4 regions of the Streptomyces cinereospinus genome follow, and region 3 is predicted to be linked to each of the others. Evidence: riboswitches for the same ligand, from Rfam matches in the RefSeq annotation. Region 3 holds a riboswitch; each other region holds the start of a gene.

What was found. Region 3 has a riboswitch for cyclic di-AMP ahead of ACFF45_RS17615 (M23 family metallopeptidase). Riboswitches for the same ligand answer to the same signal wherever they lie in the genome.
Region 1: it holds a riboswitch for cyclic di-AMP, as region 3 does, so the genes downstream of both, ACFF45_RS06105 (C40 family peptidase) here and ACFF45_RS17615 (M23 family metallopeptidase) in region 3, are expected to answer to the same signal.
Region 2: it holds a riboswitch for cyclic di-AMP, as region 3 does, so the genes downstream of both, ACFF45_RS28390 (transglycosylase family protein) here and ACFF45_RS17615 (M23 family metallopeptidase) in region 3, are expected to answer to the same signal.
Region 4: it holds a riboswitch for cyclic di-AMP, as region 3 does, so the genes downstream of both, ACFF45_RS02110 (C40 family peptidase) here and ACFF45_RS17615 (M23 family metallopeptidase) in region 3, are expected to answer to the same signal.

What each region holds. Positions count from the first base shown of each region.
Region 1 is NZ_JBHMCY010000008.1:30,861-33,051, reverse strand. It holds gene ACFF45_RS06110 (ABC transporter permease) at 1-237, shown strand, start outside; cyclic di-AMP (ydaO/yuaA leader) riboswitch at 941-1,127, shown strand; gene ACFF45_RS06105 (C40 family peptidase) at 1,131-1,604, shown strand.
Region 2 is NZ_JBHMCY010000071.1:26,543-28,733, forward strand. It holds gene ACFF45_RS28385 (transglycosylase family protein) at 1-467, shown strand, start outside; cyclic di-AMP (ydaO/yuaA leader) riboswitch at 654-833, shown strand; gene ACFF45_RS28390 (transglycosylase family protein) at 838-1,554, shown strand; gene eno (phosphopyruvate hydratase) at 1,818-2,191, shown strand, end outside.
Region 3 is NZ_JBHMCY010000031.1:15,901-18,091, reverse strand. It holds gene ACFF45_RS17620 (PP2C family protein-serine/threonine phosphatase) at 1-914, shown strand, start outside; cyclic di-AMP (ydaO/yuaA leader) riboswitch at 1,106-1,284, shown strand; gene ACFF45_RS17615 (M23 family metallopeptidase) at 1,297-2,191, shown strand, end outside.
Region 4 is NZ_JBHMCY010000003.1:59,850-62,040, reverse strand. It holds gene ACFF45_RS02110 (C40 family peptidase) at 1-963, opposite strand, end outside; cyclic di-AMP (ydaO/yuaA leader) riboswitch at 972-1,141, opposite strand; gene pcrA (DNA helicase PcrA) at 1,797-2,191, shown strand, end outside.

The DNA of each region.
Region 1 (2,191 bases), on a different contig from region 3:
CCGGAGATGCTGCCCGAGCCGGCCGGGGCGATCGGCCAGTGGCTGCCGCCGGGCGCGGGGACGACGCTGCTGCGGTCGGTGTCGTACTTCGACGGCGCGGCGGCGCTGGAACCGGCGCTGACGCTGACGTGGTGGGCCGCGGTGGGGCTGGGGGCGGTGCTGCTGGGCAGCGCGCTGAAGTCCCGCGCGGGGCAGCGGAAGCCCGGCGCCGGCCGGGAGCCCGCGCCGGCGGGCTGACCGCCGTCCGCGCGAGGGCCGGCCGCCGTCCCCACGGGGACGGGAACCGCGATCCGGGCGCGAGCGCACCCGCCCGAAGGCTCGGCCGGCCGGCCGTCACCCGGCCCTGACGGGCCTGTTCGGACGTATCGACCCGGCGTACGACGGGACCACGTAGCGTGGGCCGAGCGCCACCCGGCCGCTGGTGCACGAGCGGGCGGACCGCCCGACGCGCTCGCGCCGACGCACCAGCGGGCCGGGACCGCACGCCGCACCCGGACCTCGCGCGGGCGCTGCGCGTGCCGGACGGTGAGCGCCGCACGGCGCGTGCCACCGCCGCACCGCGCTCCGACAGTTGCGGCACGGCCCGCTCCTCCGCCGTCCGCCCCGGCCGCGGGCCGGCGCGACGGAACGCCCGGGGCGCAGCCGAAACGGACCAAAAGGGCTACCGCCGTCCGAAGGATCCTCACCTCCTTTTCCGGGGCCCTTGCGGTTGCGCAACGCGAGCTGCTTCGAGGCGGAATGAGGCCTTCCAGTGCTGGTCCGGGGTGGCGTGGCACTCTTGACACCCCTTCGAACGTCCGGCTGTCCACCCGAACGGGCGAGTGGTGAGTAACACCACAAATCCCCGGTTGCGTTGGGATTTTAGGACTTCGGTGAGTCAAGATCCCTGACTGACGACAAGCCCCCGCCACCGCGGCGGGGCGGTCCGGGCGGACGCCGAGTCCTGCCGCCGCCTGGATGACCGGTCGACAGGAGTGGATCGGCAGGAGTGGAGGACCCAGGCACGACGGGTCGCCGGAGCACGACGTCCGAGCGTCCCTTGGGGTGAAGCCGCGGCAACGCGGCCGGGCAACTTCGCCAGCCCGAATCCGACAGGTCATCCTTCACAGGCGGCTGACGAAGGGTTGCGCATGACCGCGCTCAATCGTGTCCCGTCGCTCATGGCCCGGGCCGGTACGGCCTCGGCCCTCACCCTCGCCGCAGTGGGCGGCTCCGTGGTGGCTCCGGGCCTCGTCCCGGAGGCCGCGGCCGCCACGCCGGCGACGAAGGCGCTCCAGGTCGCCGCCTCGAAGAAGGGCTCCCCGTACAAGTGGGGCGGCACCGGGCCCCGCCGGTTCGACTGCTCCGGGCTGACGCTGTACTCGTACAAGAAGGCGGGCAAGAAGCTGCCCCGTACCGCCGCCCAGCAGTACAACAAGACCCGCCACATCTCCGCCGGGAGCCGCAAGGCCGGCGACCTCGTGTTCTTCCACTCGGGGTCGAACGTGTACCACGTGGGGATCTACGCCGGGAAGGGGAGGATCTGGCACGCCCCGAAGACCGGGGACGTCGTGCGGCTGCAGAAGATCTGGACGAAGAGCGTCTGGTACGGCCGGGTCAAGTAACCCTCGGAGGGCGGTGGCGGCCCTCACGAAGGGCCGCCACCGCCCCGCCGGTCGCCGCGCCCGGCTGTCCCGCCGGGGATGGCCGGCGCGCACCGGCAGGCCCGCGCAGCCGGCGACCCCGTCCGCGCCGGCCGACGCACTCGGCACCGACACCCGCGCCGGGCCCACACACTCGGCGCTCGCGGCCGCGCCGGGCCACACACCCGGAGCGCTCGCGCCCACGTCGGGCCGCGCACCCGGCCGGCGGCGCCCAGCGGTTGTGGCGCCCCGAGTCCGCCGTTCGGGCGGGACGGCTGCCGGAGCCCCCCGCACGGGCAGCCGGGCGTCCATCGGCCCCCGCGCCACGGCCCCAGCCGTGGACGGCTTCCGCGCTCCGCTCGGCGCCCACGACGACCGTGCCCGGCAGCCTCGGCCGACCCCGGGGGCCGCTGAGGCGGCGCGACGCGCCCAGGGGTCGTTCCCCGCGCCCCCGCCCCGGCCGTGCGGGCCCTCCCGCCCCTCTCGGGGACGCGCGGGGCCCGTACCGTCCGTCGGTGGCCTTCAAGACCTCACCGCCCGGCCCGGAGCCCCGCCCCCGCTCCCCCGCA
Region 2 (2,191 bases), on a different contig from region 3:
CCGGCGACGGATCCACCCCCTCGCCCGAACCCACCCAATCCTCCGAATCGGGCGCATTCCTCCCGTCCTCTCCGTCGGCTGACGTGCCGTCGAACACGCCGAGCACCTCGAACCTCACCGATACGGGCGCCCTGAGCGTCGGCCGGCACCGTGGTGGAAGCGCGAACGAAGACCTGGCCGGCGGCCGTGCCGGCGAGTCCGCCGGGCGGCATGCCTCGCGCGACGGCGCCACCGCCCGTGCGGCCGTCGAGGGCGCGTACACCGTCCGGGAGGGCGACAGCCTCTGGGGCATCGCCGACTCCCTTGGCGTGCAGGGCGGATGGTCCGCCCTCTATGCCGGGAACAAGGACTCCCTCGGCACCGACCCCGACCTCATCGTCCCCGGTCAGACGCTGGACATCGGCGTCGGGCAGGATGCCGGGCAGTCACCGGGACGAGCCGGACACCAGTCCGGAAAACGCCCCTAGGTGACGGGAGTTCATGTCACACTTCGAGCCGAATGTCCGATACGGCGAAAGTGTGGGATGAGTCTCAGAAATGCTGATCGTCTTTGATATCCGGCCGATCACCTGTCTACGGTCATGACCGCTCGCCAACGCGGGCCCCGGTTGCCGCAACGCCGAATCCTGCCAGCGGCCGTCCGGGAACAGTCGTCGCGTCAAGCGCCGTAGGCAGGAGCGGGGGACCCAAGGTAAGTGCCGGGCCCGGCGGTTGAGGAGACTCAGCGCCGGAACCGGCTAGGGGTGAAGCCACGCCTCCCACGGAGGTGTGGCCGGGCAACTCAACCGGCCCGAACCCGACAGCTCACCTCGCAGGCGTCGGTGAGGGGATCCAACCATGCTGTTCTCCAGCAAGGGCAAGCACCGTCGTCCGTCCAGGACCGTCCGCGCCATCGCCGCCGTCGGCGTCACCGGTGCCGCCGCCGTGGCCGCCCCGCTGGTGGCCGCCGGCAGCGCCTCCGCCGCCACCGCCGCCGAGTGGGACGCCGTCGCCCAGTGCGAGTCCGGCGGCAACTGGGCCATCAACACCGGCAACGGCTACTACGGCGGTCTGCAGTTCTCCGCGTCGACCTGGGCCGCGTACGGCGGCACGCAGTTCGCCGCCACGGCCGACCAGGCCGGCAAGGAGCAGCAGATCCAGATCGCCGAGAAGGTGCTCGCGGGTCAGGGCAAGGGTGCCTGGCCGGTCTGCGGCACGGGCCTGTCGAACGCCCCCTATGGCGGCGGCTCCACCCAGAGCACCGGGCAGAGCACGGAGCAGAGCGCCGAGCAGGGCACCGAGCAGAGCGCCGGCGCCGGCACGCGGGCGACCGAGGAGCAGCCGGCCTCCCGCTCGCAGGACCGCCCGGCCGCCGGGGAGACGGTCACCACGCCGGCCGGCGACAAGGTCGAGAAGGGTGACGGCGAGTACGAGGTCGTCGAGGGCGACACCCTCAGCACCATCGCCGCCGACCGCGACGTCCAGGGCGGCTGGGAGAAGCTGTTCGAGCTGAACAAGGACATCGTCGAGGACGCCGACCTCATCTACCCGGGCCAGCAGCTGCACCTGCAGTAGTCCGCCGCCGAGTCTCCCGTGCGGGCTCCCCCCGTCCCCACGGGCTCCCCGCCCCGGTGCGTGTTCCCCCGTACGCGCCAGGGCGGGGATTTCTTTGTGTCACTGTTGGGCATCGATGTCTTTGTTTGGTTCGGAAACAATTTACTCTCGGTTCCGTCCACGAGATGGGCGACCGGCTGGCCGATCGCACGGAGCCGGTTAGGCTCGTCTCGCAGAGCCGCTGCGGTCCTGCTCACCGCGTCACATCCACGAAGGAGATGCTCGTGCCGTCCATCGACGTCGTCGTAGCCCGGGAAATCCTGGACTCCCGAGGCAACCCCACGGTCGAGGTCGAGGTCGGCCTCGACGACGGCAGCACGGGTCGTGCCGCCGTCCCGTCCGGCGCCTCCACCGGCGCCTTCGAGGCCATCGAGCTCCGCGACGGCGACCCCGACCGCTACCTCGGCAAGGGCGTCGAGAAGGCCGTCCTGGCCGTCATCGAGCAGATCGGCCCGGAGCTGGTCGGCTACGACGCCACCGAGCAGCGCCTGATCGACCAGGCCATGTTCGACCTGGACGCCACCGACAACAAGGGCTCGCTCGGCGCCAACGCCATCCTCGGCGTCTCGCTCGCCGTCGCGCACGCCGCCTCCGAGGC
Region 3 (2,191 bases):
TGGGCGTCGCGCTGGACCTCGCGGCCGGCACCCTGCTGCACGTCGAGTCGCTCACCGAGCTGGTCACCGTGGCGACGGTGGCCGTCCTCGCCGTGCTCATCAACGCGCTCGTGCGGCGCAGCAACGCCCTCCTCGACTCGGCCCGGGAGATCGCCGAGGCCGCCCAGCTCGCGGTGCTGCCGGAACCGACGGAACGGATCGGCGGATTCGAGATCGCCGCGCGGTACGAGGCCGCGCAGGCGGACGCCTTCATCGGCGGTGATCTGTACGCGGTCCAGGACAGCCCGTACGGCATCCGGCTGGTGGTCGGGGACGTGCGCGGCAAGGGCATGGGGGCGGTGGCGGCGGTCGCGGTGGTCATCGGGGCGTTCCGGGAGGCCGCCGAGCACGAGGCGACGCTGGAGACGGTGGCGCAGCGGCTGGAGCGGGCGCTGGCGCGCGAGGGCACGCGGCGGGACGGGATCGACGCCGTCGAGGGCTTCACCACCGCCGTACTCGCCGAGATCCCGCACGGCGACGGGGTGGTGCGGATCCTCAACCGGGGCCATCCGCCGCCCCTGATGCTGTACGCCGACGGCACCGTGAGCCCGCTGTCCGCGCGCGACCCGGCGCTGCCGCTCGGCATGGGCGAGCTGGGCGTCTGGCCGGACCGCGCGGAGGAGTCCCGCTTCCCGGGCGGGGCGACGCTGCTGCTCTACACCGACGGCCTGTCCGAGGCCCGCAACGCGCAGGGCGTCTTCTACGACCCGGCGGCCCGGCTGGCCGGCCGCACCTTCGGCGGGCCGGGCGAACTGCTGTGCGTGGTGGCCGACGACGTGCGCCGGCACAGCGGGGGCGGGGCCACCGACGACATGGCCCTGCTCGCCGTCCGGCGCCCGTCACCGGGTGTGAGCGAACAAACGCCCTCCGCATAACAACTGACACACAGTCAGATACGGGAACGGTACTGAATGCCGGTCAACTCGCCCGGTTTTCGCCGTGCATGGCCTGTACGTCCGGGCGGGATTCGTTAATGATCAAGTGGAACGGCTTGGAAATCAGGCCCCGGTTCTATTAACGTCCGATAACGCAGCGCGGTCGTCCCAGCCGTCACCAGAGGCGGCTCCGTGCGCACGCGCCGAATCCCGCGCGGGGCCCTCACCGGCCGCACAAGGGAACCGGGGAACCACCACCTTGGGGTGAATCGGGCGTATGCCGCCGTACCAGTACGGCTTGATTACGCGCGTAGGAGACCTTCCTGCTCCGAACCCGTCAGCTAACCCGGTAGGCGAGAAGGAAGGAAAGGAGTACGCCCACGTGGCGTCCAACCGGCCTGTCCCCCCTGCCCCGTTCGTGCCGGGCCAGCGCACCGACGACAGCACCGACACGTTCGTCTACGGCGCACCGCGCGCCGACGAGGGCCCGTGGGAGGAGTGGAACCCCACCGCGGAGACCGTCCGTCCCGTACGCGGCCGGCACCGCGTCAGCAAGCAGCGCGGCGGCGGGCTCGCCCGCAGTTCCACCGTCCTCGGCGTCGGCGTCATCGCCGCGGTCGGCGCGGGCGGCATGGCCAGCGCGAACAGCGGCAAGCCGCCGGTTTCGATCTCCATGCCGGACCTGCCCTCCGTCGGCGCGCTGATAACCGACGACGACACCGGCTCCGAGACCACCGAGGCCGCCGGCACCCCGCTCAGCAGCCTCGGCACCACCGACGCGGACACCGCGGAAGGCACCACCGACGCCGGTGAGGCCCTGCGCGCCCGCATCATGGCGCAGGCCGAGCAGCAGCAGGAGCAGGTCGAGAGCAAGGCCGCCGCGGACGCCCTGGCCGCCGCCGAGAAGGCCGCCGCCGATGCCGCGGCCAAGGCGGAGAAGGAGGCCGAGGAGAAGGCCGCCGCCGCCAAGGCGAAGGCCGAGGAGGAGGCCCGCCAGAAGGCCGAGGCCGAGCGCCTCGCCGCGCTGGCCAGGCTGTACGCGCTGCCGACCTCCTCGTACACCCTCACCTCCACCTTCGGCCAGGCCGGTGCGCTGTGGTCGTCCGGCTACCACACGGGCCTCGACTTCGCCGCGCCGGCCGGCACACCCATCAAGGCCGTGCACAGCGGCACCATCACCGAGGCCGGCTGGAACGGCTCGTACGGCTACAAGACCGTGCTCACCCTCGACGACGGCACCGAGATCTGGTACGCGCACCAGTCGTCGATCGGCGTCA
Region 4 (2,191 bases), on a different contig from region 3:
GTCGGCGGCCTTCCACGCGGCCTGGGTGAGGCCGGAGCAGTCGTAGGAGTCGGGGCCGGTGGCGCCCCAGACGTACGGCTTGCCGATCTGGGCGCGGGCGAAGGCGAGCGCCTTCTCCGCCTTGGTGCCGTACGCGGAGTCCGGCACCGACGTCCCGGAACCGGACGGGTCGCCGGTCGCGGTCGAGGAACCGCCGCCCGCCGACTCCTGCACCTGCTCCTGCTCCTGTCGCGCCGCCTCCAGGCGCCGCTGCTCCGCCGCCTGCTGCCGGGCGAGCTCGGCGGCCCTGCGCTCGGCCTCCTCCTGCTTCTCCTTCTCGATCGCCGCGAGGCGGGCCTTCTCCTCGGCGGTCAGCCGCGACAGCAGTTCCCGCGCGTCGGCGAGCTTCTGCTGGACCGTGGCCTTGGCCGTCCGCAGGTCGCTCTGCGACTCGGTGAGCGTCGTCAGGCTCTCGGTGGCCTCCTGGCGCTTCTTCATCGTCGCGGACTGCTCGGTGAAGTACTCGTCGACCGCGTCCTTCTGGCGGCTGGTCAGCCGGCCCATCAGCTGCGTCCGGTCGAGGTAGTCCTGCGGCGAGTCGGCGAGCAGGAAGGTGGCGGTCTCGGGGAGGGACCCGCCGGTGCGGTACTGGGCGGCGGCGTACGTCCCCAGTTCCTCGCGCGCGTCGTTCAGCCGCTGCGCGCGCTGGGCGACGTCGTCCAGGAGGGTGTCGACGCGCTTGCGCTGCTTCGCGGTCCGTTCTTTGGCCGCGTTGTACTTCTCGGTGGCCGACTCCGCCTGGCGGTAGAGGTCGTCGACCTTCTTCTCGACCTCTTCGAGACTCGGGTTGTCGTCGGCCGAGGGGGCGGCGTTGGCGGTCTGGGAGAGCAGGGCCACGGACGTGAGGGCGGCGGTGGCGAGTGCGGGGGTCCGTATACCTGCTGCGCGCGCGCCGGCGGGGCGCGACTTGCGGTGCGACGCCAAAGGAGGCGACTCCTTCCATCTGCCGCCTACCGGGTTAGCTGTCGGGTTCGGGCGGGTGGTTCGGAAGGGTTGCCCTACGGTCCGCTCCCGGGGAGGGAGGCGGGCCGATTCACCCCAGATTCGGTTGGGTCCCCGGCTCCGGCTGCCTGGGGCGCACCGGACTCGGCGGAGGCCGCGCGGCCCGGCGACGTTCGCCGGTGGGGGTCGTGCGGCCTGACCGGAACGGTAGCCAACTCGTGTGGCCCGTGTGAAGGTTGGTGGGTGATATGCCCGATACATTTTCGTGACCTTTAGTCAGTCGTTACGGCTCGCGTGAGATCGTGTTCGGACGGTGAGCGTGCGCGGCCGGCGGCCGCGGCGGCGGCCGGGCGGTGCCCGCCTCGTGGTGTGGGCAGGGGTCTGCGTCGCGTGCGTGGCCGGTGGGGGCCGTGGGCTGCGTCGCGGTGTGCGGCCGGGGTCTGCCGGGTGATGCGTGGCCGGGTCCGTCGTGCGGTGCGTGGCCGGGTCTGTCGTGCGGTGGGTGGTCGGAGCGGGCCTCACGTGCAAGGTCGGACCGGGCCTCACGTGCGTGACCGCAGGCCTCACGTGCGTGGCCGGGGCACATCTCGCGCGCGAGGCCGGCTTCTGTCTGTGCCGGTACGGTCGCCGGCCTTACGTCCGTGGCCGTCCGGCCTCGGCGCCGCGGCGGGATCGCCCGCCTCGCCGCGGTGGGGCCCACCGCCTCGCCGCGGCAAGATCGTCGGTCTTCCCCGCACGATCGTCCGCTGTTCCGGTCCGGGATGTTTCCGGGGCGGCCGCGGGCTGTCGGTGGGGCACCCTAGACTCGGAGAGCGATGAGCAGCCTCTTTGACGACAGCTTCCTGGCGGACCTCCAGGCCCCGCGGGCCCACGAGGAGCCCCCGCCGCCCGAGGACGAGCACGCTCCGGAGCCGATCCCGGACGATCTGTTCGGCGGGAAGTTCGACGACGTGCCCCCGGACCGGGACGCCTACTACCGCGACGGCGCCCCGCGCCCCGCCGTGGACGCCGCCGCGCTCCTGGAGGGGCTGAACGACAACCAGCGCGCCGCCGTCGTCCACTCCGGCTCCCCCCTGCTCATCGTGGCCGGTGCCGGCTCCGGCAAGACCCGCGTCCTCACCCACCGCATCGCCCACCTCCTCGGCGAGCGCGGGGTGCACCCGGGGCAGATCCTCGCGATCACCTTCACCAACAAGGCCGCGGGCGAGAT